Regions from separate parts of the Gordonia sp. VNK21 genome, predicted to be linked through region 1. Evidence: riboswitches for the same ligand, from Rfam matches in the RefSeq annotation. Region 1 holds a riboswitch; the other holds the start of a gene.
What was found. Region 1 has a riboswitch for S-adenosylmethionine ahead of ACJMNC_RS14415 (aminotransferase class V-fold PLP-dependent enzyme). Riboswitches for the same ligand answer to the same signal wherever they lie in the genome.
Positions count from the first base shown of each region.

Region 1 (3,831 bases):
CATGACCGACGAGGCCGGCGGCGACGACAAGCTGCTCGCCGTCCCGGCCGGCGACCCCCGGTGGGATCACATCCAGGACGTCGGCGATGTCAGCGAGTTCGAGCTGAAGGCCATCGCGCACTTCTTCGAGCACTACAAGGACCTCGAGCCGGGCAAGGAGGTCACCCCGGGCGGCTGGGTCGGCAAGGACGAGGCCGCCAAGGTCGCGCAGGCCGCCGTCGACCGCTACCAGGGCTGAACTTCCGCAGCGACGTACCGCAAACTTCGTCCGCTCAGCGGCCCGCCGAGGGCATATTGCCCTCGGCGGCGCCCTGAGCGGACGAAGTTGTCAGTAGGTCCGGTGGTCAGGCGCCGACGAGCTCGGCCAGGGCGGAGATCAGCCGGTCGATGTCGCCGGAGCCGGTCCCGAGCCCGAAGCTCACCCGCACCGCTCCCTCCGGGTGACCGAGCCGCGCGAGCAGCGGGTGGGCGCAGAACTTGCCGTCCCGCACGCCGATGCCGTGCCGGTCGTTGAGGTATTCGGCGACGGCGCGCGGGGCGTGCCCGTCCACGGTGAACGCGGCGATGCCCACCCGGTCGGCGAGGTCGTCGAAGACGTGCAGGCGGCGCACCCCGGGCAGCCGGTCCAGGCCCTCGTCCAGACGGGTCAGCAGGTCCCGCTCGTGGTAGCCGATCAATTCGAAGCCCGTGCCCTTGACCGCGTCCAGTGCGGCGGCGATGGAGACGGCGCCGAGCACGTTGGGGCTGCCGGCCTCGTGCCGGGCGGCGCCGGTGTGCCAGGCGGTCTGTCCGTCGGCATCGACGCGGGCGGTGGCGCCGCCGCCGGCCAGGTACGGCTGCGCCGCATCGAGCCAGTCCGGCCGCCCGATCAGCACACCCGCACCGAACGGGGCGTAGACCTTGTGCCCGGAGAACACCAGGTAGTCGATGCCGTAGCCGGCCAGGTTGATCGGCCGGTGCGCGACCAGCTGCGCGGCGTCGACCAGGATCCGGGCGCCGTGCCGGTGCGCGAGGGCCGACAGCCGGCGCAGGGGCAGCACCTCGCCGGTCACGTTGGACGCCCCGGTCACCGCGAGCAGCGCGGCGGGCGACACGGCCAGTTCGGCTTCGAGTGCCTCCGCGGTCTCCTCGAAGGTCGCCGCGGCCAGCACGATCCGGGCCCGGCCGGTGCGCTGCCAGGGCAGCAGGTTGGCATGGTGCTCGATGTCGAGGACCACCACGTCGCCGGGCAGCGCATGCGCCGCGAGGTTGATCGCGTCGGTGGTGTTGCGGGTGAAGACGACGGTGTCGTCGGCGCGGCCGCCCACGAACCTGCGGACGGTCTCGCGTGCGGACTCGTACCGGGCCGTGGTCACCTGCGACAGGGCGCCGGCGCCGCGGTGCACGCTGGCGTACTGGCTCAACGCCGAGTTCAGCCCGTCGGCCACCTCGGTGAGCGCCGGTGCGCTGGCCGCGTAGTCGAGATTGGCGTAGCGGGCCGGGCCGGCGGCGGTGAAGACGTTCTGGCCGGCGCCCACGACGTCGCCCAGCGGGGCGATCGGGCGGGCGGCGGCGTGGGGGCGGTCGACGATGACGGTCATGACAGACTCCTGGAGTACTCGCGCTTGCCGCGGCCGGTCGGCCGGCGGCCGGGTCGTCACCCGGAGCACCCCACCGCGGTGGAGGGTTGCCGACCAGCGAGCCGGGGCTTGACGCTGGTACTCGTGACCCGCGTATCACGATGCCCGACGGGACGGCGCACGCGAAGAATTACGCGCACGCCGGTTCTAATCCGGCGAACGGTGCGCCGCCGGATGAACGACGGCGTGCTGCACGCGGTGGCCGGACCCGGCTAGCCTGGTCTGCGAACGTTCACCCGAAAGGCCGCCGAGTGTCACGTCCGCAGGACCCCGCCGAGCACCCGAATGCGGGCGCGTACGACCAGACACGGATCGGCGTGCCCCGGCCCGGACCGCCGCCCGAGCCCGGCTCCGGACCGCCCGGCTTCTCCCCGGTGCCCGACTCGCAGCCGGCGGTGGCCCCGGCGCCCGCGCCGCATCGGCCGCCCCAGGGTGCGCCCGCGCCGGCAGCCCAGCACCCACCGGCAGCCCAGTACCCACCGGCGAACCAGTACCCGCCGGCGGCGCCGTACCCCGGTGGCCCGGATCCCCGTGTCCGGCAGACACCCGTGCAGCGATCCCCTGCTCCGCAGGCGCCTGTCCCCTACGGTGCGTCCCCGTATGCACCGGCGGCCGGACCCGTCCCGCCCGGCGGCTACGGCGTACCGAACCCATACCCGCCGCCCCTCCCGCCGCAGCGCTCCCGCAGCGCAGCGGTCGCCGGCGTGGTCGTGCTGATCGCCGTCGCCGGTGTGGTGGCCGGACTGCTGGTGTGGCAGCCGTGGTCGTCGGACTCCGGCGGCGGCGAGCGGACGCAGACCTTCGCCCTCGACCACGACTATCAGGCGCGGGTGCAGATCCCGGCCGGCTGGCGGGGCTTCGACGACAGCAGCGAGGGCGTCCGCGGGCCGGTCATCGTCCCACGCGACGACCGCCGCACCTACTCCCAGATCACCGGCGACCTCGACCGGATCGACGACGGTCAGAGCGTTCAGCCCGTGCACGTGATCAGTGTCACCGCCCAGACCTGTACGGCGGCCGACACGAGCTCTACGCCGGGCCAATGGAAGTGGGAGACCCGCGAACTCGGTGACCGGCAGATCACCGCGGCGAGCGGGGTCTCCCGGCTCGACGGGGACGTGTGCCTGGTGGCCGTAGCCGTCGACGCCGACACCGGCTCCGCGGCACCGCAGACCACGGCGCAGGATCTGGCCCGCGAACTGGTGGCGAAGGACCGGCTGAGCGCGGCCAAGGCGACGTGACCCAGCCGCCGCGCCGGGCTCCCGGCGATCTCTCCTTCTGCCTGCTCGGCGGCGACGCCGGCATGTTCGGCCGCGGCGTACGGGCGCGGTACGGCTCCGTCGGCGGGGCGGTCGACGCACTGACCGGACGCCGCGCCGAGATGGTCACCGGCGCACTCGGTTTCGACACCTCCGGTAGTGCCGCGCTGATCGTCCCGCACCGCATCGAACGGAGCGCCGGCGCCCGGCCGTCGACCGCCCCCAATCGCACCGCCGCGTCCCTGACCCCGGCACCGGCGGCCGAGCACCGACGGCGGGTGACCGCGGCCCTGACCGCGATCGCCGTCGGCGAGGTGGAGAAGGTGGTGCTGGCCCGCGGCCTGACCGCCCGCTTCGCCGAGTCGCTGTCGCCGGAGGAGCTGATCGGCGATTTCACGGCGACCGCCACCGCCGGAGCCACGGTCTTCGCGGCACCGCTCGACGAACGCGGCCACGACGGCCGCTGGCTTATCGGCGCCAGCCCGGAACTGCTGCTGCGCAAGCGGGGTGCGGTTGTGACCTGCGAGCCGTACGCCGGCTCTGCGGCCCGCCGCGCCGACCCGGCCGCCGACGCCGAGGCCGCAGCCGGGCTCGCCGCCTCGGAGAAGGACCGGCGCGAGCACGCCTACGTCGTCGACGATCTGCGGCGCCGGCTGGCCCCGCTGTGCCGCGAGCTCGAGGCGCCGGACGCCCCACTGCTGCGGCACACCCCGCAGCTGTGGCATCTGGCCACCCCGATCCGGGGCGTGCTGGCCGATCCGTCGGTCACCGCGCTCGAGCTGGCGGCGCAGCTCTCACCGACCCCGGCGGTCTGCGGCACCCCCACCGCGGCGGCGGCCGCGGTGATCGACCGGATCGAGGGCGCACGCGAGTTCTACGCCGGCACCGTCGGCTGGTGCGACGCGGCCGGCGACGGCGACTGGCTGGTCTCGATCCGCTGCCTGGAACTGTCC
Region 1 covers NZ_JBJURU010000012.1:100,345-104,175, forward strand. The annotation lists gene ACJMNC_RS14410 (inorganic diphosphatase) at 1-238, shown strand, start outside; gene ACJMNC_RS14415 (aminotransferase class V-fold PLP-dependent enzyme) at 345-1,580, opposite strand; SAM riboswitch class IV at 1,596-1,709, opposite strand; gene ACJMNC_RS14420 (hypothetical protein) at 2,324-2,860, shown strand; gene ACJMNC_RS14425 (isochorismate synthase MenF) at 2,857-3,831, shown strand, end outside.

Region 2 (3,831 bases), on a different contig from region 1:
GCGCACCAGCGACAGCTGTGCGCGCCGGTACGCCGCGGCGTTGAACGGCGCCTTGAGGAAGCTGAGCGCGCTGCCGCCGAAGACCGCGGCGTCGTTGCGCAGACCGTCCCCGTCCAGGGTCACCAGGTGGGTCAGCAGGTCGGCGACGGCCAGCAGATCCGGAACGTGGGCACCGGCGTAGCCGATGTACGGCAGCGGCGGCAGCACGTTCAGGATCGGGGCCAGGTACTGCTGCAGATCACCGAGGTCGGCGTGCGGGAGGACGCCGTTGACGTTGAGCAGTCGGCGCAGCGATGCGTACAGGTCGATGTCCCGGTCGATCAGGACGACGTCGTCGAGGGTCAGTCCCACCAGCCCGAGGGCGGATCCGGCGAGGGTTGCGCCCAGCTCCCCCATCGCCGATCCGTCGTCGACGAAGCAGGTGGTGGTGTTGCCGACCGTGGTGATGCTGGTGCAGATCGGCTCGGTGCCCGGCTGTCCCAGATTGTCCGCGTCGGAGTGCTGCATCAGCGTGCGCGGATACATCCCGTGCCGGGTGGTCAGGAAGCCCACCAGCGAGTCGAGCGCCCCGAGCGGGTCGTGCAGCGGATCGGCCAGGTCGCAGATGCCGTCGCTCTGCCAGCAATAGGTGGTCACCGGGATGTCGCCGAAGCCACCGGGGCGCGCCCCGGCCAGGGTCAGTCCCGGGACGATTCCGGGCAGCGCCAGTTCGACGCCGCGGCTCGACTCCGGGCCGTCGCGCCGGGGATCGGAGTAGAGGGTGCCCGAGACCCCGGTCTTGCTCACCGCGTACTCCCGGCCGTCCGGCCCGGTCACCGAGCCGTCGGTGTCGGTGGCCAGGCCGTTGAGGACGTCGCCGGCGATGCGGGCGCCCTGCGAATAGCCGATGATCGCCACAGGCCTGCCCGCGCAGGCGGCCTGATACTCCTCGAGTGCCGCGTAGGTGGCGGCGGTGCCCTTGGCGACGTCGTCGTCGTACCCGACGGATCCGAGCGGCCACAGGGTGGTCGCGTAGTCCGCCGGATCCTCCGACACGTTGATCACCCGGTAGCCGTCGTCCCGGTACCGGTCGGACACCCCGCGCAGCGCGATCGCGTCCGGATCGTTGGTGCCGGCCACCACGATCGCCGCACCGGTGCCGCACTCGTCGTCGTCGGCCATCGCGACGCCGCCGGGCAGGACGACGGCCACGGCCACGGCCAGAACCGCCGCCACGGCCGCAGCCGCCCGGGTGGCGAACGGTCGTGTGCCGTCGTGCCGCCGGAGACGGCCCCGTCGAGACTGGTGGTGCTGTGCTGAACTCATCGGATCCCCCGATCCGCAGCGGTCGGGCTGTGACCGCTTGCTGGGCCCATCGTGGTGCGGCTCCGTCGCCCCGCGCAGCGCTCCGGACGCCGATTGGTCCGATCGCGTGACAGAGATCGATCCGTTGTCGAATCCCCGGCGGATCGCGATGCCCGATTCGCCCGGCTCAATAACATGCACGCCCGGGTCCGCGAGACTTTTGTGCACGCCGATTACGGCGTTAACGGGGCCGTCAAGCGGTGCTATATCCTCGACTGCAGGTCATGAGTGTCAGCATCGAGCCCCGGCTTGCTGTCCGGCAACCCTCCAACCGCGGTGGGGTGCTCCGGGTGATGACCTGGTCGCGACAAGCCGTCGCGGCAAGCGCGGGTCCGCAGGTCGGACCCCACCTCCCGGGCGTGAGCCCGGCCGACCAGAAAGCGATTGACGACTGATGTCCGACACCAGCAACTGGAGCTTCGAGACTCTGCAGGTGCACGCCGGCCAGGTGGTTCCCGACACCAACGCCCGGGCGCTGCCGATCTACCAGACCACGTCGTATGTCTTCAACGACACCGACCATGCGGCCAACCTGTTCGCCCTGGCCGAGCCGGGCAACATCTACACCCGCATCATGAACCCGACGCAGGATGCGGTCGAGCAGCGGCTGGCCGCGCTCGGCGGCGGTGTGGCGGCGCTGCTGGTGGCCTCCGGCCAGGCGGCGACCACCTACGCCATCCTGAACATCGTCGAGGCCGGCGGCCACGTCGTCTCCAGCCCGCGCATCTACGGCGGCACCTACAACCTGTTCCAGCACACGCTGCCCAAGTTCGGCATCGAGGTGACCTTCGTCGAGGACCCGGACGACCTGGAGTCGTGGCGTGCGGCGATCAAGCCGAACACCCGCGCACTGTTCGGTGAGACCATCGCCAACCCGCACAATCAGATCCTCGACATCGAGGGCGTGGCCGAGGTGGCGCACAGCAACTCGCTGCCGCTGATCGTCGACAACACGGTCGCCACCCCGTACCTGGTCAAGCCCTTCGAGCACGGCGCCGACATCGTCGTGCATTCGGCCACCAAGTACATCGGCGGGCACGGCACCGCGATCGGCGGCGTGATCATCGACGGCGGCACCTTCGACTGGCGCGTCCAGCGCGACGGTCAGGACCTGTTCCCCGGCTTCACCACCCCGGATCCGAGCTACAACGGCGTCGTCTTCGCCGACCTCGGTGCTCCGGCGTACGCGCTCAAGGCGCGCACTCAGCTGCTGCGCGACACCGGTGCGGCCGTCTCGCCGTTCAACGCCTTCCTGCTGGCCCAGGGCATCGAGACGCTGAGCCTGCGGGTGGAGCGGCATGTGGCCAACGCCCAGCGCGTGGCCGAGTTCCTCGAGGCGCACCCGCAGGTCACCTCGGTCTCGTACGCCGGTCTCCCGTCCTCGCCGTACTACGAGCGCGGCCAGAAGCTGGCGCCGAAGGGGCAGGGCGCCGTGATCGGCTTCGAGATCGAGGGCGGTGTGGAGGCCGGCAAGAAGTTCGTGAACGCGCTGACCCTGCACAGCCATGTGGCCAACATCGGCGACGTCCGCTCGCTGGTCATCCACCCGGCGTCGACCACCCACAGCCAGCTCTCCGCCGAGGAGCAGCTGGCCGCGGGTGTGACCCCGGGTCTGGTGCGCCTGGCCGTGGGCATCGAGAACATCGACGACATCCTGGCCGACCTCGAGCAGGGCTTCGCCGCCGCCAAGGCCTGAGGCGCATCGTGATCAGCCCATCACACGGAGACGGCCGGTGTCGTTGAGCATCGACCCGATCACCACGGTCGACGGCCCCGACTGGACCACCGGTCCGGACGGGGCCGAGACCTCGGTCGCCATCGGCGATCTGACACTGGAGAACGGCGCGGTGCTGCCGGACGCCTCCATCACCTTCCAGCGCTGGGGTACGCCGAACGCCGCGCGCGACAACATCGTGCTCGCCCTGCACGCGCTGACCGGCAACTCGCATGTGGCCGGTCCGGCCAACGAGCGTTTCCTGATGCCGGGCTGGTGGGACGGCCTGGTCGGGCCGGGGTGCGCGGTGGACACCGATGAATGGTGCGTACTGGCGCCGAATGCGATCGGCGGCTGCTACGGATCCACCGGACCGTCGAGTATCGCCCCGGACGGCCGCCCGTGGGGCTCACGTTTCCCGAGGCTGACGGTCCGCGATCTGGTGCGCTCGGAGGCGATCGCGCTCGAGCGTCTCGGCGTCTCCCGCGTGGCCGCGGTGGCCGGCGGATCGATGGGCGGAGCGCGCGCGCTCGAGTGGCTGATCATGTATCCGGAGCTGGTGGACGCCGGCCTGGTGCTGGCGGTGGGCGCCCGGGCGTCGGCCGATCAGATCGGCACCCAGACCACCCAGATCGCGGCGATCACCGCGGATCCGGACTGGCAGGGCGGCGACTATCACGGCACCGGGCGCGCCCCGATGACCGGGATGGGGATCGCCCGCCGGATCGCACATCTGGCCTACCGCAGCGACCGCGAGCTGGACGAGCGCTTCG
Region 2 covers NZ_JBJURU010000007.1:179,224-183,054, forward strand. The annotation lists gene ACJMNC_RS09715 (PE-PPE domain-containing protein) at 1-1,305, opposite strand, end outside; SAM riboswitch class IV at 1,565-1,677, shown strand; gene ACJMNC_RS09720 (bifunctional o-acetylhomoserine/o-acetylserine sulfhydrylase) at 1,739-3,040, shown strand; gene ACJMNC_RS09725 (homoserine O-acetyltransferase) at 3,078-3,831, shown strand, end outside.
Region 2: another riboswitch for S-adenosylmethionine. It lies ahead of ACJMNC_RS09720 (bifunctional o-acetylhomoserine/o-acetylserine sulfhydrylase); the one in region 1 lies ahead of ACJMNC_RS14415 (aminotransferase class V-fold PLP-dependent enzyme).